DNA from 4 places in the Streptomyces sp. NPDC026515 genome. Region 2 is predicted to be linked to each of the others. Evidence: riboswitches for the same ligand, from Rfam matches in the RefSeq annotation. Region 2 holds a riboswitch; each other region holds the start of a gene.
What was found. Region 2 has a riboswitch for cobalamin ahead of ACZ4O3_RS02405 (5-methyltetrahydropteroyltriglutamate--homocysteine S-methyltransferase). Riboswitches for the same ligand answer to the same signal wherever they lie in the genome.
Positions count from the first base shown of each region.

Region 1: another riboswitch for cobalamin. It lies ahead of ACZ4O3_RS15705 (cobalamin biosynthesis protein); the one in region 2 lies ahead of ACZ4O3_RS02405 (5-methyltetrahydropteroyltriglutamate--homocysteine S-methyltransferase).
Region 3: another riboswitch for cobalamin. It lies ahead of ACZ4O3_RS04905 (ribonucleoside-diphosphate reductase subunit alpha); the one in region 2 lies ahead of ACZ4O3_RS02405 (5-methyltetrahydropteroyltriglutamate--homocysteine S-methyltransferase).
Region 4: another riboswitch for cobalamin. It lies ahead of ACZ4O3_RS23095 (CbtB domain-containing protein); the one in region 2 lies ahead of ACZ4O3_RS02405 (5-methyltetrahydropteroyltriglutamate--homocysteine S-methyltransferase).

Region 1 is NZ_JBVHQD010000007.1:65,412-71,094, forward strand. Features, by position in the region: gene ACZ4O3_RS15680 (alpha/beta hydrolase) at 1-398, opposite strand, end outside; gene ACZ4O3_RS15685 (class II aldolase/adducin family protein) at 460-1,194, opposite strand; gene ACZ4O3_RS15690 (GH25 family lysozyme) at 1,573-2,022, shown strand; gene ACZ4O3_RS15695 (inorganic phosphate transporter) at 2,221-3,450, shown strand; gene ACZ4O3_RS15700 (hypothetical protein) at 3,470-3,697, shown strand; cobalamin riboswitch at 3,890-4,029, shown strand; gene ACZ4O3_RS15705 (cobalamin biosynthesis protein) at 4,131-5,081, shown strand; gene ACZ4O3_RS15710 (cobyric acid synthase) at 5,078-5,683, shown strand, end outside.
Region 2 is NZ_JBVHQD010000001.1:566,877-572,559, reverse strand. Features, by position in the region: gene ACZ4O3_RS02425 (ABC transporter ATP-binding protein) at 1-308, shown strand, start outside; gene ACZ4O3_RS02420 (LLM class flavin-dependent oxidoreductase) at 345-1,676, shown strand; gene ACZ4O3_RS02415 (alpha/beta hydrolase) at 1,678-2,457, shown strand; gene ACZ4O3_RS02410 (flavin reductase family protein) at 2,516-3,031, shown strand; cobalamin riboswitch at 3,196-3,317, shown strand; partial or broken gene ACZ4O3_RS02405 (5-methyltetrahydropteroyltriglutamate--homocysteine S-methyltransferase) at 3,300-3,683, shown strand; gene ACZ4O3_RS02400 (endonuclease/exonuclease/phosphatase family protein) at 3,736-5,683, opposite strand, start outside.
Region 3 is NZ_JBVHQD010000002.1:322,324-328,006, forward strand. Features, by position in the region: gene ACZ4O3_RS04905 (ribonucleoside-diphosphate reductase subunit alpha) at 1-1,568, opposite strand, end outside; cobalamin riboswitch at 1,695-1,819, opposite strand; gene ACZ4O3_RS04910 (GNAT family N-acetyltransferase) at 1,843-2,379, opposite strand; gene mctP (monocarboxylate uptake permease MctP) at 2,489-4,117, opposite strand; gene ACZ4O3_RS04920 (DUF3311 domain-containing protein) at 4,114-4,383, opposite strand; gene ACZ4O3_RS04925 (GntR family transcriptional regulator) at 4,507-5,271, opposite strand; gene ACZ4O3_RS04930 (extracellular solute-binding protein) at 5,630-5,683, shown strand, end outside.
Region 4 is NZ_JBVHQD010000010.1:307,883-313,565, reverse strand. Features, by position in the region: gene pgm (phosphoglucomutase (alpha-D-glucose-1,6-bisphosphate-dependent)) at 1-66, opposite strand, end outside; gene ACZ4O3_RS23105 (hypothetical protein) at 347-514, shown strand; gene ACZ4O3_RS23100 (CbtA family protein) at 894-1,646, opposite strand; gene ACZ4O3_RS23095 (CbtB domain-containing protein) at 1,668-1,889, opposite strand; cobalamin riboswitch at 1,926-2,064, opposite strand; gene ACZ4O3_RS23090 (enoyl-CoA hydratase/isomerase family protein) at 2,137-3,195, opposite strand; gene ACZ4O3_RS23085 (GNAT family N-acetyltransferase) at 3,454-4,158, shown strand; gene ACZ4O3_RS23080 (thioesterase family protein) at 4,284-5,075, shown strand; gene ACZ4O3_RS23075 (hypothetical protein) at 5,077-5,683, opposite strand, start outside.

The DNA.
Region 1 (5,683 bases), on a different contig from region 2:
TGGTCCAGGCCCAGGGCCGCGCCCGGGTTGCCGACGTGCACGTTGGGGGTGAGCCAGACCTTGTCGCCGGTTTCCAGGGTGCCGTGGGTCACACGCTCCAGCCGCCGCACGACGGTGTCCGGGGTGGTCGCGGCGGATTCCAGGACGGCGCCGACGACCGCGTGCGAGCCGTCGCCGGCCAGGCCGTAGGTGCCGGGGCGTCGCGAGGCGAGATCGCGGGTGAGGGTGATGCGGCCGGCCGCCGTGCCGTGCACGGTGAGCCGGGGCTCGGTGGGCAGGGGCCGGCCGGGCGGCGCCTTGAGCGCGGCGTCACTGGCGAACCGCCCCGCGGCCACGCTGGCCGCGCCGGCGGCGAGTACGGCACCGACGGCGGCGGCCGTGACTTTGACTGGGCGCACCTGTCCAGTGTCGGGGCGGACCGGGACCGCGGCCAGTGGAAGCGGGCCCACGGTGCCGGATTCAGCCCCGCGGCTGGCCGTATCCGCGCAGGCGGTCCGCCACCTGAGCCAACTGCTCCGGTGAGAGCAGCGCCGGGGTCCGGCCCGGGACCGAGGACGCCGTCAGCCACAGGCGGCACATCCACTCCAGCTGGGCGGTGCGGTCATAGGCCTGGGCCAGGGTGGCGCCATAGGTGACCGTGCCGTGGTTCTGGAGGAGGCATCCGGAGCGTCCGGCCAGGGCGAGGAGCATGTTCTCGGCCAACTCGTCGGTGCCGTACGTCGCATACGGGGCAACCCGGACGGCACCGCCGAGCGCGGCGGACATGTAGTGGATCAGCGGCAGCTCCGGCACGAGGGTCGAGACGGCCGTCGCGTGCACGGCGTGGGTGTGCACGACGGCACCGGCGTCCGTGCCGCCGTAGATCGCGAGATGCATCGGCAGTTCACTGGTCGGGACCAGGGCGCCCAGCACCTGGCGGCCGGCGAGGTCGACGCCCGTCACGTCGTCGGGGGTGAGCGCGTCGTACGGCACGCCCGACGGCGTGACCAGCACGGTGTCGCCGACACGGACCGAGACGTTGCCGGAGGTGCCGACGACCAGCCCGTCGGCCACCGTGCGGCGGGCGGTGGCGACCAGTTCACGCCAGGCGCTCGTCTCCTCCGCGCGCGCCTCCCGCCTTCGCGGCTCCGACACCCCCTGTGCGCCGCCGCGCCCATCCCGCCCGTCACGCTCGTCCCGCCGCTGCTCAGCCATGGCCCGATCCTGTCAGGCGGCGCCCCAACGGGCCTGTACGGCAGAGCGCTTTGGGGAGGAACATCCGAATCCAGTAGAGCGCAGAACGGTACAGAAGGGCACATTTCCGGGCTTGTCCGAAGATCATCGAAGTTACACCGCTCTTCCGGCCATCCCTGGACGATCTTTCGTGCACGTCGCCGTTCCGGGGGGAAACTCGGCCCGTGACCGCACTCCGTCACACCACCGCCGCCACCACGCCCGCACACTCGCCGCGGCCGCGCTCGTGCTCGCCGGAGCCGCCATCGCCCTCGCCGGGGCACCGGCCGGGGCGGCCGGTGCCCCGGCGAGGGCGGCACGACGTCTCCCTCCCACCAGAAGAACGTCGACCCGGCAATCATGCGCGGCGCCTACCACTTCGCCCTGCCGGACATGTCGTCGGGCGCCCGGCGGGCCGCGTGTTTCATGAGCCACGGCGGCACCGGGACGGCGGACGGCTGGACGCTGCCGCCCGCGCACGACATCGAGTACGACCCGTACGAGGAGAAGCACAGGTGCTACGGGCTGAGCCACTCCGGGACGGTCCGGTGGATCAGGTCCTTCAGTGACGAGCTGAACCGGGAGACCGGCGGGCGGCCGGTGATCTACACGACCGCCCGCTGGCGGAACCTGTGCACCGGCGGCAGCGCCGCCTTCGCCGCGGACCGCGCCCCGTGGATCCCCGCCACGGCCCGGCGGACGCGGGCGCGCTCCCGGCCGGGTGGTCGCGGCGGACCTTCTGGCAGTACGACAACAGCGGCAGCCTGCCGGGTGACCAGAATCTCTTCAACGGTTCGGCGGCCCGGCTGAAGGCGTTCACCTCGGGCCGCTGACCTACGGACGACTGGGCCGCCGGACCGGACGACGGGACGGCGGCCTCACCCGTCCCCGCGTACGGATACCCTGAGGTCAATTCCAGACACCACAGAGACCATCTCAGTTCACCTTCCGTTCATCCAGGTTGCCTACGGTCCAACGGCCGATGACCTCTAAAGATTGTCTGGGTAAATGGAAAACTTCTCGCTGATCCTCGCGATTGTGGTGGTGACCGCACTCGCGTTTGATTTCACGAACGGTTTCCACGACACCGCCAACGCGATGGCCACGACCATCTCGACCGGCGCGCTCAAGCCCAAGATCGCGGTGACCATGTCCGCCGCGCTCAACCTGGTCGGCGCCTTCCTCTCCGTGGAGGTCGCCAACACCATCTCCAAGGGCCTCGTCGACGAGAACGGCATCCGCCCCGAGGTCATCTTCGCCGCGTTGGTCGGCGCGATCCTCTGGAACCTGGTGACCTGGCTGGTGGGCCTGCCCTCCAGTTCCTCGCACGCCCTGATGGGCGGCCTGATCGGTGCCACCGTCGCCTCCGCCGGCTTCGGCGCGGTCCACAGCGACGTACTGGTCACCAAGGTCCTGCTCCCGGCGGTCGCCGCCCCCGTGGTCGCGGGCCTCGCGGCGATGCTCTCCACCCGGCTCTCCTACGCGCTCTCCAAGAACGCCGAGGACGAGGCCGCCCGCAAGGGCTACCGGGCCGGCCAGATCGCCTCCGCCGGCCTGGTCTCGCTCGCGCACGGCACCAACGACGCGCAGAAGACGATGGGCATCATCACCCTCGCGCTGATCGCGGGCGGCTCCATCGCCCCCGGCTCCAACCCTCCCACCTGGGTCATCCTCTCCGCCGGCCTGGCCATCGCGCTGGGCACCTACATCGGCGGCTGGCGGATCATCCGCACCATGGGCACGGGCCTGACCGACCTCCAGCCGCAGCAGGGCTTCGCCGCCCAGACCAGCGCGGCCACCGCCATCCTGGCCTCCTCCCACCTCGGCTTCTCCCTCTCCACCACGCACGTCGTCTCCGGTTCCGTGATGGGCGCGGGTATGGGCCGCAAGGGCGGCACGGTCCGCTGGTCCACCGCAACCCGCATGATGGTCGCCTGGGTGCTCACCCTCCCCGCGGCCGCGCTCGTCGGCGCGCTCGCCGAGTCCGTGACGGACCTCGGCGACTGGGGCACGGCGGTCGTCGCCGTCTTCCTCATCGCCTCCAGTGCCGCGATCTGGAAGCTCTCCCGCCGCGAGGTGGTGGACAGCGCGAACGTCAACGGCACCGAGCCGGCCGGCGTGGTGACCGCGGCGATGGCCGCCGTGACCCCGCCGCCCGCGGGGACCGTCACGGACGGCCTGACGGCCACCATCCCCTCCCCCGCCGCTCCCGCCACCGACCCGGCCGCGACCGTCTGACCCCCGAGGAAGAACCGACATGAACATCGACTGGGCAGCCATCGGCTCCGTCTTCGGCGTCAGCCTCGTGGTGACCGTGGGCATGGTGGCCCTCTTCACCCTCGGCATCAAGGGTCTCTCCGCCCGCGAACGCGCCACCGCCCAGGGCAACTCCGCGGCCCTGGCCGTCACCACCGCCTACCTGTGCTTCGCGGCCTGCGCGGCCGCCGTGGCCTACGGCATCCACCTGATCGTGGCGAAGTCCTGACCACGGCCGAGAACTGACCACCGCCAGGGCCTGACCACCGCCGAGACCTGACCTCGCCGGCCGCCCGCGGCCGGCGAAAGGCCCCTCCCCGCCCGCCGGGAAGGGGCCTTCGGCATACCCCACGAGCCCCGCTGGACCACCGGTGTGGGCCTTCCCACACACTCCCCTCGCAGGTCAACGGCAAGTTGACTGGTCTTCCGGGGGCGTGGTGGACTTCCGGAGCCAAGTACGGCGGCAAGAGAGGAAGCCGGTGCGAATCCGGCGCGGTCCCGCCACTGTCACCGGGGTAGCACTCCCCGGGAGCCAGGAACTCTCACCGCCGGTCTCGTCGAACCAGGGCGTGGACACCCTGAGTGAGGACATATCGCCATGCGCGGCTGCCGAACGAGGTTGAGTACCCGGCCCATTCCCGCCCCCGCGGCCGGCTGAGCCGATGGGTGCCGGTCGCGTCTTCGCGTACGGCGCCGCCGCCGGCCTTCTCGGCGATCTGCTGCTCGGCGATCCGCGCCACGGGCATCCGGTCGCCGCGTTCGGACGGGCGGCCGGGGCAGTCGAACGGGTGCTGTGGCGGGACCACCGCGGCTGGGGCGCGCTGCACACCGCTGTCTGCGCCGGTGGCGCCGTGGCTCTGGGCGCCCTTGCCCAGCGGCTCGTGCGGCCGTCCACCGCCGCGTCCGTCGTGCTCACCGCGAGCGCCACCTGGGCCGTCGTCGGGGGCACTTCACTCGCCCGTGAGGCCGGGGTCATCGGGCGCGCCCTGGAGGCGGGGGACGTGGCGGCCGCCCGGGACCGGCTGCCGCATCTGTGCGGACGGGATCCGCAGGCCCTGGACGCCGACGGGATCGCCCGGGCCGTCGTGGAGTCCGTCGCCGAGAACACCAGCGACGCGGTCGTGGGTGCGCTGGTGTGGGGGGCCGTGGCCGGGGTGCCGGGGCTGCTCGGGTTCCGGGCCGTCAACACCCTGGACGCCATGGTGGGGCACAGGTCGGCCCGCTACCGGCGGTACGGGTGGGCCTCGGCGCGGCTGGACGACGTGGCGGGGTGGCCGGGGGCCCGGCTCACCGCCGTACTGGCCGCCGTCGCCGGAGGTGACACCAGGGGGGCCGTGCGGGCCTGGCGGTCCGACGCGGCGAACCACCCGAGTCCCAACGCCGGGCCGGTGGAGGCGTCGTTCGCGGGAGCGCTCGGCGTGCGGCTCGGGGGGACGTTGTCGTACGGAGGGCGGGTCGAGCACCGGCCGGTGCTGAACGGGGAGGGACGGGCTGTGGAACTCGCCGACATCGGGCGGGCGGTGCGGTTGTCACGCCGGGTGGGGTGGCTGGCGCTGGGGGTGAGCGCGGCGGGAGCCCTGCTGCGCGGAGCGCGTCCGGGGAGGACCTCATGAACAACGGCGGTCTGCTCGTGGCCGGTACCACCTCCGACGCCGGCAAGAGCGTCGTCACCGCCGGTATCTGCCGGTGGCTGGTGCGCCAGGGCGTCAAGGTCGCGCCGTTCAAGGCGCAGAACATGTCCCTCAACTCCTTCGTCACCCGCGAGGGTGCCGAGATCGGGCGGGCGCAGGCCATGCAGGCCCAGGCCTGCCGGGTGGAGCCGACCGCGCTGATGAACCCCGTGCTGCTCAAGCCGGGCGGCGAGCAGAGCAGTCAGGTCGTGCTGCTGGGGAAGCCGGTCGGTGAACTGAGCGCGCGGGGCTACCACGGGGGACGGCAGCAGCGGTTGCTCGGGACCGTGCTCGACTGTCTCGCCGAGTTGCGGGGCACGTATGACGCGGTGATCTGTGAGGGGGCGGGCAGTCCGGCGGAGATCAACCTGCGCCGGACCGACATCGTGAACATGGGGATCGCACGCAACGCGCAGATTCCCGTGCTCGTCGTCGGCGACATCGACCGCGGGGGTGTGTTCGCCTCCTTCTTCGGCACCGTCGCCCTGCTCTCCCCCGAGGACCAGGCCCTCGTCGCCGGATTCCTCGTCAACAAGTTCCGCGGC
Region 2 (5,683 bases):
TCGACGAGCCGGTCAGCGCCCTGGACTCCGCCAACCGGGTCCAGATCCTGCAGATCCTGAAGGAACTTGGCGCCTCGGGCACGGCCCTGGTCTTCATCTCGCACGACCTCGGCTCGGTCGCCGGGATCGCCGACCGGATCGCGGTGCTCCACCAGGGCGAGCTGGTCGAGACCGGCGCCGCCCGGGACGTGATCACGGATCCCCGGCACGTGTACACCCGGCTGCTCGTCAGCTCCGCGCCCACCCTGCGGACGGCCTCGGCCGGCCGCGCCGAACGCGAGGCGCTTCGCGCCCTGCTGCACGTCTGAACCACTCGACTCCCACCACACAGAACGGACTCACCGATGTCCCGCAAGATCCACCTCGCCCTGCACCCCTACGGCGTCGGCGGCCCCGGCCAGCACGGACTCTGGAAGGACCCGCGGGTCGCCAAGAACGCCAGCATCGACATCAACTACTACATCGCGCAGGCCAAGGCGGCCGAACACGCCCTGTTCGACGCCCTGTTCATCGTCGACAGCCAGTTCATCAACGCCACCTACCCGGCGCACTACCTCAACCGCCTGGAACCGCTGACCCTGTTGTCGGCGGTGGCCACCCACACCCGGCACATCGGCCTGGTGGGCACGGCGAGTTCGACGTACAACTCGCCGTTCAACCTGGCCCGCCGGTTCGCCTCCCTCGACCACATCAGCGGCGGCCGCGCCGGGTGGAACGTGGTGACCAGCTTCGACACCGGCACCTCCAGGAACTTCGGGCTCGACGAGCACCTCGACTACACCACCCGGTACGGCCGCGCCCTGGAGTTCGTCCAGGTCGCCCGCGGCCTGTGGGACTCCTACGAGGACGACGCGTTCCCCGCGGACGTGGCGCAGGGCGTCTTCCTGGACACCGCGAAGCTGCACGAACTCAACCACGAGGGTGAGCACTTCAGGATCGCTGGCCCGCTCAACCTGTCCCGCTCGCCGCAGGGCCAGCCGGTGATCTTCCAGGCCGGGGTCTCCGAGGAGGGCCGCGACCTCGCCGCACAGGTCGCCGAGGGCATCTACGCGCCGGGCGGCTCGCTCCAGCAGGCCCAGGAGTACTACGCCGACATCAAGAAGCGCACGGCGTCCTACGGCCGCGACCCCGAGCACATCAAGATCTTCATCCACGGCGGTCCGGTCGTCGGCCGCACCGACGAGGCGGCCCGGCTGCGGGAGCGGGAGATCTTCGAGGAGGACAACGACTTCGAGCGCAACCTCGCGCTGCTCGGGCGCTCCTTCGGCGCGTACGACTTCAGCGCGCACGACCTGGACGGTCCGTTCCCGGACGTCGCGCACCTCGCCGAGAAGGGCGGCCGCACCGGAGCGGCCAAGCTCATCGAGCGGGCCAGGTCGGAACGGCTCACCCTGCGACAAGTCGCCAACCTGGTCAGCGAGTTCCGCCAGTCGCCGTTCGTCGGCGCGCCGAAGACCGTCGCCGACACCATCGAGGAGTGGTTCGACGCCGGCACCTTCGACGGCATCAACCTCGCCTTCCGCACCGATGACGACCTCGAACTCTTCGTGGACGGTGTGGTCCCGATCCTCCAGAAACGCGGGCTGTTCCGCACCGAGTACGAGGCCGGCACCCTGCGCGGCAACCTCGGTCTCCCGGTCCCGGCCAACCGCCACACCGTACGTGCGGGAGCCTGAGATGAGCGAGTACACCGACCACCACGCCCCCGAGGGCCTCCTCACCCGCGGCACGGTCGTCGTGGTGCCCGGCCGAGGGGAGAGCCGTGCCGCCTACGGCCGTTTCGGCAGGCGGCTCGCGGCCGACGCCTACCGTGTCCGGGTCGTGGACGGCCCCGAGATCGACGCCGACGACCTGCACGGTTCGCTGGCGCGGTTCGGCTACCGGCTCGCCGCCGCCGTGGCGGGGACCGCGGCCTCCGGGGGCGGGGTCGCCGCGCCACTGGTGCTGGTGGGCGCCGACTCCGGTGCCGCGGCCGTCGCGGCGCTGTCCGGCCCCGGCGGCCCCCCGGCCGCCGTGCGGCCGGACGCGGTCGTGCTCGCCGGTCTCCCGGGCCGTACCGGAGGCAACGGCGGTTACGGCGGTTCCTGGGACGACGAACTCGACGTCCGCACGTCCTGCCCCACCCATCGCGGTGTGCTCAGCGACGACCCGGAGGCGCAACGAGGCGCGCTCGGCACCCCGTTGCCCGGCGCGCTGCTCGACGCGGCCTACCAGGCGGACCTCGCGGTGCCCGCCCTGCTCCTCGTCGGCGACGCGGACCCGCTCGCCGACCGTGACGCCCTGACCCGTACCGCGAAGACGCTGTCCCGCTCCCGGCTGGCGGTGGTCCGCGACGCCCACCACGACGTCCTCAACGACCTCCAGCACCGCTCGGTCGCGGCCGAGGTCGTGACCTTCCTGGAGGCACTGCGGACCGGGCTGGTGCCCGCGATCGCGGTGGAGTCGAGCGCCTGGTGACGGCCGCCACCGCGGGCCCCCGGCCTCGCCTCTCCCCCGCCTGCCGAAAGGAAAGGGCATGACCGCCCCGATCCGCCGGAGTCCGTCGCCGCCGGCCACCGTCCCCGACGGCGCGGACGTCCTCCGCGACACCCTGCGCCGGCACGCCGCCGGAGTCACGGTGATCACCTTCCCGGGCCCCGTCGGCTTCACCGCCACCTCCTTCACCTCCGTCTCCCTGCGGCCTGCCCTGGTGTCGTTCTGCATCGGTCTCGAAGCGTCCAGCACCCCCGCGGCGCGTCTCGCGGACCGCTTCGCCGTCCATGTCCTCGGCACCGCGAACGCCGGCCTGGCGGCACGGTTCGCGCGCAGCGGGATCGACCGGTTCGCAGGGGTGCGCTGGCAAGCGCAGCCGGACGGTCTGCCGGTCCTCGACGACGTCACCGGCTGGCTGTCGGCCCGCATCACGCTCCGTCAGACCATCGGTGACCACCTGCTGGTCGTCGGCGAGATCGACTCGGGCGCGGTGGCCGACGCCGCCCCGGCCCTCGTCCACCACAACGGTTCCTTCGCGTCGGCGCACCCACTGGTGTGACCCGGGGCGGCCGGGAACGGCCGGGGTACGGTGCGGGCCGGGAGCAGGTGGCCCGGCTCACGCCATCCGGATGACGGACGTGTCGCCGCTCTCCGCGGCGGTACCCCGTAGGCTGGGCGGCGCAGTTGGTTCGCCCCGTCCGCCAGGCGGGATGCGTCGCGCGAGGGAACCCGGTGGGAATCCGGGACCGCCCCGCAGCGGTGAGTGGGAACGAGCGCCGTCACACGCACTGGGTCCGACGTACGGACCTAGGAAGCGACGGCCGGTGGGGGTGCGCCCGCAGACCCAGATCCACACCCACATGTGCTACGCCGAGTTCGGCGACATCGTCCAGGCCATCGACGACCTCGACGCCGACGTCATCAGCCCGGAGGCGGCCCGCTCGCACATGCAGGTCGCCCGCGAACTCGCCGCGCACGGTCACCCGCGCGAGGCGGGACCCGGCGTGTACGACATCCACTCGCCGCGTGTCCCGAGCGCCGCGGAGGCCGCCGACCTGCTCCGTACCGGCCTGAAGGCGATCCCCGCCGAACGGATGTGGGTCACCCCCGACTGCGGCCTGAAGACCCGTGCCTGGCCCGAGACCCGTGCCTCCCTGGAGAACCTGGTCAGCGCGGCCCGCACGGTACGCGAGGAACTGCCGGCCTCCTGACGGCACCGGACCCTCCGGGCCGGGGCACTCCCGGTGCACCGGCCCGGCGCGGTCACTTCCCGTGGGGCTTCGGCTGGTGCGGCTTCCTGCCGCAGTCCTTCACGTCGATCCGGACGACCTGGGGGTCGTGGTCGCTCGCCTGGTCGGCGAACTCGGCGTTGATGTGGACGACGTCGTAGTCGTAGTGGGTGAGGGAGGGGCTGGTCAGGATGTGGTCCAGGGTCTGGCTGTTGCCGTCGTAGACGTAGCTGTAACGCTGGGACACCGGGAGGGTGTTGATCAGGTCGGTGAGGTCGTCGCCGTTCCCGGTGAGGGTCTTGACGGCGTCGGAGAACTCGAAGTCGTTCAGGTCACCGGCGGCCACGATCCGGGCCCGGGGGTCGGCGGCGAGCAGCGACTGGACGAAGGCGTTCTCCACCTCGGCCTGGAGCCCTCGCTGTGTCTCCGAGGAGCGGGTCGGCTCCTGGTAGCGGCCGTGGACCGGGTCGTCGCCGCCCTTGGAGATGAAGTGGTTGGCGATGACGAAGACCGTCTTGCCCTGGAACACGAACTCGCCGACGAGCGGCTTGCGGCTGTCCGTCCAGGCGGCGCTCGCCGGGTCGATCCGGCCCGGGGAAGCGGACAGGTGGGCCTGGCCCTTGCGGTCCTTGACCACCGAGACGGGCGTGGTGGAGGCGTCGCCCGAGGCGGCGCGGTCCACGAAGGAGACCCGCTTGGCGTTGAAGAGGAACACCTGGCGGATGTTGCCGCCGGGCTCGCCGCCGTCCTTGTCGTCGACCGGGTCGACGTAGCGCCAGGAGTACGTGGGGCCGCCGGCCGCGACGATCGCCGCGGTGAACTTCTTCAGGGTCGCCTCGGCGGAGACGGTGCCGTCGTCGGTGGCGCCGTTGTCGTCCTGGATCTCCTCCAGGGTGACGACGTCGGGCGAGGAGAGGTTCTTGACCACACCCCTGGCCAGCCGGGCGAACTTGTCGTCGCCGTCGGTCGGGTCGAGGTTCTCGACGTTGTAGGTGGCGATCGCCAGTTCGTCGCGGGACTGCTTGCGCGTCACCTCCTGCTCGAGGCCGTTGTCGACGGCCGTGCCGGTGGTGGCCGCGGAGGGGGCGAGCAGGTAGCCGCCGAAGTCGGAGTAGTCGACCGGGCCGGTGGTGGTGCCGGACAGCTCGTCACCGACGTTCAGTGCGGGGGTCGTTCCGTCGGCCGAGACGATCTCGATGCGGCCGGTGTTCTGCTGGTCGTAACCGCCGTAGAGGGTGCCCCCGCGCCGGGTGGGGTTCTCGTGCGGCTTGGCCGTCACGAACATCTCGCCGTAGGTGTTCGTCGCGCCGACCACGCGGGCGTCGGAGACCGAGGCGCGCATGCCCTCGAGGGACTCGTAGAAGTCCTGGGAGTACACGGCCGGCCGGAGGGTGAGGCCCTCGATGCTGCCGCCGTCGGCCGTGGGGGTGTACTCGCCCGGGACGGTGGAGGCGTTGAGCGCGACCGCGTCCGGGAGGGCGTTGCCGGTGGACAGGGTGGTGGAGACCGGGTTGCCCAGCTCGGTGACCGACTGGGCGGCGGAGGCCGGGTAGTACTCCGAGACCTTGCCGCTGACCAGGACCGAGTCGCCGACCGAGACGGTGGGCGCGGCCGAGCCGGTGTACACGAACAGTCCCTCGCTGGTGGCGGGGTCGGCGTCCGGGGTGGGGTCCTGGATCCAGTAGCCCTTGCTGCCGGTGGTGCGCACGGCGGTGACGATGCCGGGGACGCCCACCACGTTCTGGCCCTTCAGGGGCGAGAGGCGGGTGCTGCCCTGGATGTCGTGGATGCGGAAGGCGCCGGGCTCGGTCGGGCCGCCGGGGCCGCCGGTGCCGCCGCTCGCGGTGTCGCCCGCGCTGTTGGCCGGGGTGGGCGTACCGGCCGTGAAGTCCGCCGCGTTGTCGTCGGTGTCGGCGCGCGAGGCGGCCCGGGAGACGGAGGTGGTGTTGCTCGTCGCCGGGGCGTCGCCGCCCTCGCGGACG
Region 3 (5,683 bases), on a different contig from region 2:
CGCAGCTGGAAGAAGACGTCCTGGAGCCCCATCGCGCCGAGGCCCACGGGACGCCACCTGGCGTTGGAGCGGCCCGCCTGCTCGGTCGGGTAGAAGTTGATGTCGACGACCCGGTCGAGGAAGGTGACGGCGGTGCGGACGGTCTCGTCCAGCCGCTCCCAGTCGATGTCACCGGTCGCCGTGTCCACGAAGGCGCCGAGGTTCACGGAGCCCAGGTTGCACACCGCCGTCTCGCCGTCGTCCGTGACCTCCAGGATCTCCGTGCAGAGGTTGGAGGAGTGGACGACATGGCCGGGGGTGGCCGTCTGGTTCGCGGTCCGGTTGGCCGCGTCCTTGAAGGTCATCCAGCCGTTGCCGGTCTGCGCGAGAGTGCGCATCATCCGGCCGTACAGATCACGGGCCGGGACGGTCTTGCGGGCCAGACCCTTCTCCTCCGCCGCGCGGTACGCCGCGTCGAACTCGTCGCCCCACAGGTCCACCAGGTCCGGCACGTCGGCGGGGGAGAACAGGGACCACTGCCCGTCGGCGTTGACCCGGCGCATGAACTCGTCCGGGATCCAGTGCGCGAGGTTCAGGTTGTGCGTACGCCGGGCGTCCTCACCGGTGTTGTCGCGCAGCTCCAGGAACTCCTCGATGTCGGAGTGCCAGGTCTCCAGGTAGACCGCGGCCGCCCCCTTGCGCCGGCCGCCCTGGTTCACCGCGGCGACCGAGGCGTCGAGCGTCTTGAGGAACGGCACGATGCCGTTGGAGTGCCCGTTGGTGCCGCGGATCAGCGAACCGCGGGAGCGGATCCGGCTGTACGACAGGCCGATGCCGCCGGCGTGCTTCGAGAGCCGGGCCACCTGGTGGTAGCGGTCGTAGATGGAGTCCAGCTCGTCCTTCGGGGAGTCGAGGAGGTAGCAGGACGACATCTGGGGGTGCCGGGTGCCGGAGTTGAAGAGGGTGGGCGAGGAGGGGAGGTAGTCGAGGCGGCTCATGAGCCCGTAGAGCGCGGCGACTTCGTCCAGGGCGCGGACCGTGTCGTCCTCGGCGAGACCGGCGGCCACCCGGAGCAGGAAGTGCTGGGGGGTCTCGACGACCTTGCGGGTGATCGGGTGCCGGAGCAGGTAACGGCTGTACAGGGTGCGCAGGCCGAAGTAGCCGAAGCGGTCGTCGGCGGCCGGGTCGACCAGTGCGTCCAGGCGGGCCGCGTGCAGGCGCGCGAACTCCGCGGTGCGGTCCGCGATGAGGCCCTCGCGGTGGCCGACGGCGACGGACTCGGTGAAGGACGTCACGCCCTGCGAGGCGGCCTCGGCACGGATCGAGATCGTCAGCAGCCGGGCGGCGAGCCGGGAGTAGGCGGGGTCCTCGGAGATGAGACCGGCGGCCGCCTCGGTGGCCAGCTCGCGCAGCTCGGCCTCGTCGGCCCGCGAGGACCGGCCGCGCAGCGCGGCGGCGGCGACCCGGCCGGGGTCGGCGTCGGGGAGATCGGCGGTCAGCCCGGTCAGGGTCCGCAGCAACGCGGTGCCGGGACCGTCCTCGTCCACAGAGATGGTCGCTGAAGCCGGTTCGGCTGGCGCGATGGTCACGTGGGGCTCTCCCTCGCTCGGCTCAGGGCCTGGCGGAGGGCAGGAGGCAGCACACGGGCGCACGCACGCGTGTCGCGTCCCCGGTCCACTCCACGAGACCCGGACGTCAGAACACCCGGGCCGGACGGCCGGGCGTTGCTGTCGGCAGGTCCTCGGACTGACGCTCGCGCACAGATGTGCGCAAGTACACCGTTGCGGGACAGTTCCGGATTCGCACCGGATTCCCCTGCGGCGACAGCGAGCATGAGCATACATCTGGTGCCGTGCTGTCGCGTCACCCCCACATGTTGTGTCGCGAACCGTCTCGCAGCGTCAACTCATAGGTGAGAAGAGTGATGTCGTCAAGCTGTGGCAAGGGGTTCCAGTCCCGCTCGGGTGTGCGGACGAAGCCGAGACGTTCGTAGATCCGGTGGGCGGATTCCATGGTGCGCTGCGTCGACAGGACGACCTTCTCGCAGCCTTCGAGGGCGCGTGCGCGGTCGACGCAGGCGCGGACGAGCGCCGCGCCGGCACCCCGGCCGCGGGCGGCGCTGTCGACGGCGAGCATGCGGATCTCGGCCTCGCCCTCGGCGGCGATGTCGGACATCGGGCCGGGGCCGGGGACGAAAGTCACGCCACCCAGGAGGACGTCGTCGCTCACGGCGACGAGAACGGTGGCCGCGGCGGCCCGTTTCGCCACGTTCCTCAGTTCGGTGAGGTAGGAGTCGCTCTCACCGAAGTCGAGGAGGCCGTCCTGGAGGTAGGCCTGGGCCGTCAGTTCGCCGAGGGTGCCGTATTCCGCGGGGTTCGCTTTCCTGATCCGGATCGTCATGCGGGTGAGTGTGTACGACAGCGGGCCGCCGTCGTGACTTCTTTTCGGCGGCCCGCTGCGGGTCGTCAGGGGTTGCCCGCGCAGTTCCTCGCGCCCCTGACGGGGTGCTTCAGTGGGCGCCCTCCGCGACGGCCGGGGGGAGTTCCGTTTCCACGCCCGGGTCGCCGGCGTCGGCCGTGTAGTCCTCCGTCTTCGTCTCGTCGATGCCCTCGGGGGCCTTCAGGGCCTTCAGGACGAACGTCAGGACCACGGTCACCACCACGTTCATCACGAACGCCGTGAGGCCGATGTAGCCGATCTCCCCGATGCCGGGGATCTCCTTGGCCGAGCCGCCGAAGTGCTTCTGGGTGGGGGAGGCCACGCCGTACGCCGCGGCCGTGCCGTAGACCATGCCCACCGCCCAGCCCGCCAGCAGGGCCCAGCGGTGGAACCAGCGGGTGAACAGGCCGCCGACCAGGGCCGGGAAGGTCTGCAGGATCCAGATGCCGCCGAGGAGCTGGAAGTTGATGGCGACCGTCTTGTCCATGGTGAGGACGAAGACCAGCGCGCCGACCTTCACCAGCAGCGACACGAGCTTGGAGACCTGGGCCTCCTGCTTCGGGGTGGCGTCCGGCTTGATGAAGTCCCGGTAGATGTTGCGGGTGAAGAGGTTGGCGGCCGCGATGGACATGATGGCGGCCGGGACCAGGGCGCCGATGCCGATCGCCGCGAAGGCCACGCCCGCGAACCAGTCCGGGAACATGTTCTCGAACAACTGCGGGATCGCCAACTGGCCGTTGGTGACCTTGACGCCGGCCGCGATGGCCATGAAGCCGAGCAGCGCGAGCAGGCCCAGCATCAGGGAGTACAGCGGCAGGATCGTGGTGTTGCGGCGGATCACGTCACGGCTCTTGGAGGAGAGCGTCGCGGTGATCGAGTGCGGGTACATGAACAGCGCGAGCGCGGAGCCCAGCGCCAGGGTGGCGTAGGTCCACTGGCCGGCCTCGGGTGGTGCCAGCGCCCCGCGTGGTTTGCCGGTGGCCGGGTTGACCTGGGTGAACGCGTGGCCGGCCTTGGCGAAGATGTCGTCGAAGCCGCCCAGCTTGATCGGGATGTAGATGATCGCGACCGCGATGACGAGGTAGATCAGCCCGTCCTTCACGAACGCGATGAGGGCGGGCGCCCGCAGGCCGGAGGAGTAGGTGTACGCCGCCAGGACGCCGAAGGCGATGAGCAGCGGCAGGTCCTTCACGAACCAGTTGGTGCCGTCGCCGCCGCCGATGCCCATGACGTCGAGGACGGCCTGGATGCCGACGAGCTGGAGCGCGATGTAGGGCATCGTCGCCAGGATGCCGGTCAGGGCGACGGCGAGCGAGAGCCCCTTGGAGCCGAAGCGCCCGCGGACGAAGTCGGAGGTCGTCACGTAGCCGTGCTTGTGGGAGACCGACCACAGGCGGGGCAGGAACGTGAAGATCAGCGGGTAGACGAGGATCGTGTACGGCACCGCGAAGAAGCCGGCCGCGCCCGCCGCGTAGATCGCCGCCGGTACGGCGACGAAGGTGTACGCCGTGTAGAGGTCGCCGCCGAGCAGGAACCAGGTGACCCAGGTGCCGAACGAGCGGCCGCCCAGGCCCCATTCGTCCAGGGAGTGCTCGTTGTCGGCCTTGCGCCAGCGCGCGGCCAGGAAGCCCATGACCGTGACGGCCAGGAAGAAGAAGATGAAGACGCCGAGCGCGACGCCGTTCACACCGTCCTTCACTGCTGTGCACCCCCGCTCGTGTGGCCGGACTTGCGGGCGCGCTGGTCACGCTGCCACAGCTGGTACGCGGTCATCGTGAGCGCGGTCGAGATCAGTACCCACAGCATCTGGTACCAGTAGAAGAACGGGATCCCGATGAACGTCGGGTCCGTCTTGGCGTAGGAGCCCACCCACAGCATCGCCACGAAGGGCGCGACGAGGCAGACGGTGATGACCACGCGTATCGGTGTCATCACCGGCTGTCTCACTTCAGGTACATCCGACATACCGCGGCTCCGTCCCCTCATCGTTCGCCTGTGTAATGCGCAGGCAATCTAGGTCACGGCGTCACCGCAGCGGAAGTAGCTGTCCGGCTGTCGGTATGTCGATTCCGTGAAGGGTGCCCGGTGTCAGTCCTGCGGACGCTTGAGGCGGGCCACGAACTTGTACCGGTCGCCGCGGTACACCGAGCGCACCCACTCCACCGGCTGGCCGTCGCGGTCCAGGGAGTGCCGGGAGAGCATCAGCATCGGCAGGCCCACGTCGGTGCCGAGCAGGCCGGCCTCGCGCGGGGTGGCCAGCGAGGTCTCGATGGTCTCCTCGGCCTCGGCGAGATGGACGTCGTACACCTCGGCGAGGGCGGTGTAGAGGGACGTGTACTTGACGAGGGACCTGCGCAGGGCCGGGAAGCGCTTGGCGCTCAGGTGCGTGGTCTCTATGGCCATGGGCTCGCCGTTGGCCATGCGCAGCCGCTCGATGCGCAGCACGCGCCCGCCGGCCGTTATGTCGAGCAGGCCGGCGAGCCGGTCGTCGGCGGTGATGTAGCCGATGTCCAGCAGCTGTGAGGTCGGCTCCAGGCCCTGGGCGCGCATGTCCTCCGTGTAGGAGGTGAGCTGCAGCGCCTGGGAGACCTTCGGCTTGGCCACGAAGGTGCCCTTGCCCTGGATGCGTTCCAGGCGGCCCTCGACCACCAGTTCCTGGAGGGCCTGTCGGACGGTGGTGCGGGAGGTGTCGAACTCGGCGGCCAGCGTGCGCTCGGGCGGGACCGGGGTGCCGGGCGCCTGTGTCTCCGTCATCTCGAGGAGATGTTTCTTCAGACGGTAGTACTTGGGCACGCGCGCGGTACGGACGGCTGTCCCGCTCTCGTTCTCCGCACTGCTGACGTCGGTGCTCATGCTCCGCCTTCCCGGCTCCTGATCCGGCCACTTCGTGGCACGGCAGCGTACCGGGATTTCCCCTGCACGCTGCGTGATCCCCTCTGTATACCGCCGCGGGCTCTTTTGGTCTAGTCCACCACTTGAGTGGTCTACCGGAATTGTCTCGTCCGCGCGTCGGGTTTTCGAGGGCTTCTTACTTAAAGGTTCCTGCATATGTAGGTCGCATAACGGCTGGTCGGAGCCCATTCGACCACCCTTGACAGGCCTGCTGGTCTGGGCCAAGCTTCCCGCACTGGTCTACACCATTGGTCCAGGTCCCGGCCCAACGCTCGCGCGGGGAGGCAGGGGGGTTTGTGGCATCCCTGAGGAGGGTGGCGTGAAGCGCAAGCTGATAGCCGCGATTGGTATCGCGGGCATGGTCGTCTCCATC
Region 4 (5,683 bases), on a different contig from region 2:
GACCAGCCGGGCCACGTCGACGAGGTCCTCCGGAGCCGCCGGCCGGCCCGCTCGCTCATGCGGCATGAGTCCACTTCCTCCGCAGTCGTTGATCGATCGCTGGAGGCCCATCTTTCCTTGTCAGGGGCGGCGGACGCGAGTGCGGGACCGGCGTCGGCCCCGAAGACACAGCGGGTTCACGGCTGGTTCACGGCCCGCAGGATACGGCGTTCGTGCCGCGGCGGCCGGGCGGTCGGCCGAACGGCTCCCCGACGGGCGCGGCGGACGTTCCGGAAGGCCTCCGGGGCGACATACTGAACATCGGTCAACTCCCGCGCCCCCGGGGCACTCACGAGAGGCAGCACCCGTGGAGAACTCCCTCGCGCCCGCCGCTCAGGATCGCTACGACACCTATCTGAACCATGTGCGGAGCTGCCCCGACTGCCGGCCCGCGCGTTGCCGGACGGGGCAGGCGCTGGTGCGCGCCTACCTGGCGACCACCCGGGCGGAGCGGTCCGGCCCCCGCGGGCTCTGACTCCGGGCCGCGGTGTCCCCCGCCGGCGGGCGTGAGGCGGCCGGGACGCGGTGGCGGCAAAGCAGGCCGGCCCTCACGCAGCGCAGGCACTCGGCCTGAGGCGCGGCTGCCGTGCCCGAAGCGGACCGGCACTCCGGCGCGGCCCGGCCGGTCAGCTCCCGGCAGTCCGGATCGTGACGGTCCGCCAGCCGACCAGGGTCTCCAGCTCGCTCAGGAGCTGCTCTGGCCGCGGAGGCTGATGCGGCGTGGCCGGGGGTGTCCGGCCACTCGGGTCCTCCGCTCCTCGTCCTGCCCGTCCCTGCCTGATCGGTCGCGGTGCCCGCAGAAGGCGAGAGGGCCCCCGGATGGTTCCGAAGGGCCCTCGCGTGACGTGAATCGTTCAGTGAGCGGCGGGAACCGTCCGCCCGGCCGGGGCCTTCGCCGGCCTTGGGTTGAGCTGCCGATCCGCCAACTCACCGAAGAGCAGGCCGAATCCGCCCCACAGCACCAGCTGGACGGCCAGTGCCGAGATCCGGAACCGCCACAGCAGGGTGGCCGGGAAGTCCCTCGGCACCTCGTTGATGGCCGGCAGGAACTGGTAGGCGAGTCCGACGACCACGGCGAACGCGGCCACCGCGGCCATGGTCGCCCACCAGGTGCCGAGGCCCGGCTGCAGCCGCTTGCCGAGGATGGTGGCGGCGACCGCCAGCAGCACGCTGAGCACCATCATCAGGAAGTACAGCGTGGTCCGCTTGCCGATGGTGTCCGGGTCGCCCACCGACGGCGGGTTGGCCGGGTATTTCAGGAAGGGCACCACGTACACGGTGAGCAGCGCGCAGCCGGACAGCAGCAGTGCCGTCGCCCGTGGCGAGAAGCGGCCGACGCGCCCCAGGGCGAAGCAGTAGGCGAGGGCGGCGATACCGCCGAAGGCGACCCCGTACACCAGCACACCGGTGGCCAGGCCCGCGGTGGACTGCAGGGAGCGGGAGACGACCTCCATCTCGTGCTCGTGCGCGTGGGCGTCCTCGAAGCTGATCGCCTTGTCGACGTTCGGCTCACCGAGGAGATAGGCGACGACCAGGGCGAGCAGACCGGCCGCGAGGCCGGCGAGCATGCCCCGCACCAGGAGGTTTCTTACCGTTGCGGAGTTCATGAGCGTGCGGCGTCCCTCGCGTCAGTGGCAGGGGAAGCCGAGGAGGTGGCGGGCGTCGTGCACCCACTCGTGGACGTCGGTACCGCTGAACACGGAGGTGGCGCCCTGCTCGGCGCCGACGAAGTAGAGCAGGACGAGCATGAGGACGCCGAAGAAGACCGCCCAGGGAGCTATCGCGCTCAGCGGCAGCTTGGCGGGAACGACGGGGGTGGTGGCTGTCGGCTGCGCGACGGTCTGCGCCATGGCAGAACCTCCTCTGGGAGTTCGCGTCCCATCTCGGTGGAGCACTGGACGACGGCTACGGGTCTGACTCACGAGATCCCGGGGGCTCTCGCATACAGTGGCGCGACCGTGCCGGACTTGCACCGGCTTCCGTTCTGCCGTCGTCGATATCGGACCGACCGTACCGCGTGTCAGGGGCACGGCCAAGACCGCCCCACCAGCCGTGATCTTCATCTCGCGTCCGGCGGTCCGTTCCGGGCCCGCCGGGTCAGCGGCGGCGGAACCCGGCGGGGCCGGCGAGTCCCAGTTCGCGCTCGCCGAGCGGAGCGAAGAAGCGGGCCACCTCGGCGTCGGTGACCTCGGCGAGCGTGGCCGGGGACCAGCGCGGGTCGCGGTCCTTGTCGATGACCTGGGCGCGGATGCCCTCCACCAGGTCGGCAGCGGACAGGGCGGCGCAGGAGACGCGGTACTCCTGGTCGAGGACGCGCTCCAGCGAACCGAGCCGACGGGCCCCGCGCAGCGCGGCCAGGGTGACCTTCAGGGCTGTCGGCGACCTCGACAGCAGGGTCCGCGCCGCCTCCTTCGCGGCCGGGTCGCCGTGGGCGAGCAGGCGGCGGACGATCTCCTCGACCGTGTCGGCGGCGTAGCAGGCGTCGATCCACGCGCGCCGGCGGGCCAGTTCGCCCTCCGGCGCCGTTCGCACGTGCCCGGCGAGCGCGTCGCGCACCGGCCGCTCGGCGAGGTCGTCGATCAGCCGCTCGATCCTGTCCGAGGGCACGCAGTGGTCGGCCAGCCCGCACAACAGGGCGTCGGCGGCGCCGATCTGCCTCCCCGTCAGGGCGAGGTGGGTGCCCAGTTCACCGGGGGCGAGGGCGAGCAGGTACGTGCCGCCGACGTCGGGGACGAAGCCGATGCCCGTCTCCGGCATGGCGATCCGGGAACGCTCGGTGGCGATCCGGACGCTGCCGTGCGCGGAGACGCCGACGCCGCCACCCATGACGATGCCGTCCATCACGGCGACGTACGGCTTCGGGTAGCGGGCGATCCGGGCGTTGAGGCGGTACTCGTCGCGCCAGAACGCGGCGGAGGCGCTGCCGTCGCCGTCGCGGGCGTCGTCGTGGATGGCCCGGATGTCACCGCCCGCGCACAGGCCGCGTTCTCCGGCGCCGGTGATGACGACCGTCTCCACGGCCGGGTCGTGCTCCCACTCGGTGAGCGCCTCGGCGATGTCGAGCACCATGGCGTGGGTGAGGGCGTTGAGCGCCTTCGGCCGGTCGAGGGTGATGTGGGCCGCCCGGCCGGCGACGTGGAGCAGGACGTCGCTCATCCGGAGGCCTCCGTGCGGCCGCGGGCCAGGTCGACGCGCATGATCTCGTTGTTCCTTCCGGGATCCGGTGGACCCGCAGGCCACGGTTGGTCCTCCCGATACCGTACGCGTGCGGCCGCCGCGCACCGGCACGGCACCCGCGGACCCCGCCCGAGGGGGCCGCCCTCGGGCACCTCCGCGGGACTCCCGTCTCCCGCCCCGCGCACGCTGGTTACGATCATCGGCGGCACGGACACCGGCACGAAGGGAGGCTCCACGATGACGAGCGAGGGGACCGTCGTGCTCGACGACCCGGTGGGCGCGTCCCTGAGCGGCCGCCACGCGCATCTGGGCCGCCGCCTCGGCCGGGCCGCGACCTATCAGCCGGACGTCGCGACCTTCTCGTCGGTGTCCGCCGATCCCGGGCCCGAGGACTGGACCGATCTGGCCGAACTGCTCGGCCCGGGCGCGTTCGCCGACATGTTCAACTGCCCGGCGCCGCCACCGCCGGACTGGGAGCCGGTCTTCGTCCTCGAAGGCCGGCAGCTGGTCTGGCCCGGCACCGGCCGGCCCGCACCGGCCCTCGTCCCGGGCGGTGGCGACCTGGTCGAACTGAACGCGGCCGACGTCCCCGAGATGCTCGCGCTCGTCGCCAGGACCGAACCGGGGCCGTTCCGGCCGCGCACCCGTGAACTCGGCAGCTACCTCGGCATCCGCGACGGGGGCGTGCTGGTGGCCATGGCCGGCGAACGGCTCAGGCCGCCGGGCTGGACCGAGATCAGCGCCGTCTGCACCGCCCCCGAGGCCCGCGGCCAGGGCCATGCCGCCCGCCTGGTGAGCACCCTCGTGGCACGCGTCCTGTCCCGGGGCGAGCGTCCCTTCCTGCACGCGGCCGAGTCGAACACCCGCGCGCTCGCACTCTACGAACGGCTCGGCTTCGAGAGCCGCAGGCCCGTGACCTTCCGCGGCTTCCGCACCCCGTGACGCCTCCCCGGCCCTCGGCCACTTAGGTGCACTGTGCACTTTCTCACCCGCCGCGCGGGCGCGGATACCGCTAGCGTCCGAGGTGCACACCCCGCGAGGAGAGGCGTCCGTTGTCCATCCCGACCGTGTCCCAGGGCAGTTACTTCGAGGCCGTCGGCGGCCACCGTTACAAGCCGACCCCGCACGCGGGCGGGGCCTGGGCCCCGGACGAACAGCACTTCAGTCCGTTGTCGGGGCTCGTCGTGCACGCCCTCGACCAGTACCGGGCCGCGGGAGCGGACGACGGTCTGCTGCTGTCCCGGATCAGCTACGACATCCTCGGCCGCCTGGCCCTGGACGAGTGCGAGATCGAGGTGGAGACCGTCCGTCCGGGGCGGACCATCGAGCTCCTCGAAGCGGTCGTACGGATCTCCGGCCGCTCGGTCCTGCGGGCCCGCGCCTGGTACCTGGCGGAACTCGACACCGCCGCGGTCGCCGGCGGCCCCGACGACCGTCTCGTCCCGCCGGACTCCCTCGCCCCGTGGCCGGCCGCCGAGCTCTGGCCCGGCGGCTACATCGACTCCGTGGAGATCCGCCCGGTCGGACCGCGGCGCCCGGGCCGTACGGCGGCCTGGATCTCCTCGCCGGTGGAGCTGGTCGCCGGCGTTCCGGTCAGCCCGCTCGCCTCGTACCTCACCCTGGTCGACACCGCCAACGGCATCGCGGTGCGGCAGCCGCCCGGCGAGTGGATGTTCCCGAACGTCGATCTGACCGTCCACCTCCACCGTCAGCCCCGGGGCATCTGGACGGGGTTGGACACCAGGGTCACCTTCGGCCCCACCGGGCAGGGTCTCACCAGGACCGTCCTGCACGACGTGGACGGCCCGGTCGGACACGCCTCACAGATCCTGACGGTCCGGCCGCTGACGGGGCACTAGGTCACCTGGCCGCGGCGCGCAGCTGGGCGCCCTTGATGGACAGCCGGCCGCCGCGCTGCACGACCTGGGTGACGGTCGCGGAGACGAGGGTGATCGTGCGGGTCCGGGTGGCGGGGTGCGCGAGCCAGCGGGGTACGGCGCCCGGCGTGACGGTGACGGTACGGTGCGCCGGGAGCCGGCCGCCGCCGAGGCCCGTGACCCGGCCGGACAGCTTGCGTACGTAGAGCGTGACCACGCCGTCCGCTCCCAGGCCCCTGACCGTGGCGGTCGTCTCCGGTCTGGCCCGCAGGCGCAGCGCCGCGCGGCCCCGCCCGGCCGTCAGGTCGAGATCGACGGCGTCCAGCGACCGTACGGTGAGCCGGAGCGTCCGGACGCTCCCCGTGGCGGTGTGCACCGTGGCCGTCCCGTGGAACCTGGCGCCACGCAGCACGAGACGGTCGGCACGCAGCACCAGGGTGCCCCTGCCGGTGCGGGGCGGCGCACCGGGCCGCGATGCGTCGGCGGGCGCCGTGGAGCCGCTCACCGCCGGGTACAGGGACAGGCAGGTCACGGCCATCGCGCAGGCGAGCGGCCGGAGCGCCCGGGCCAGGACGGAACGGGTCGTGCCC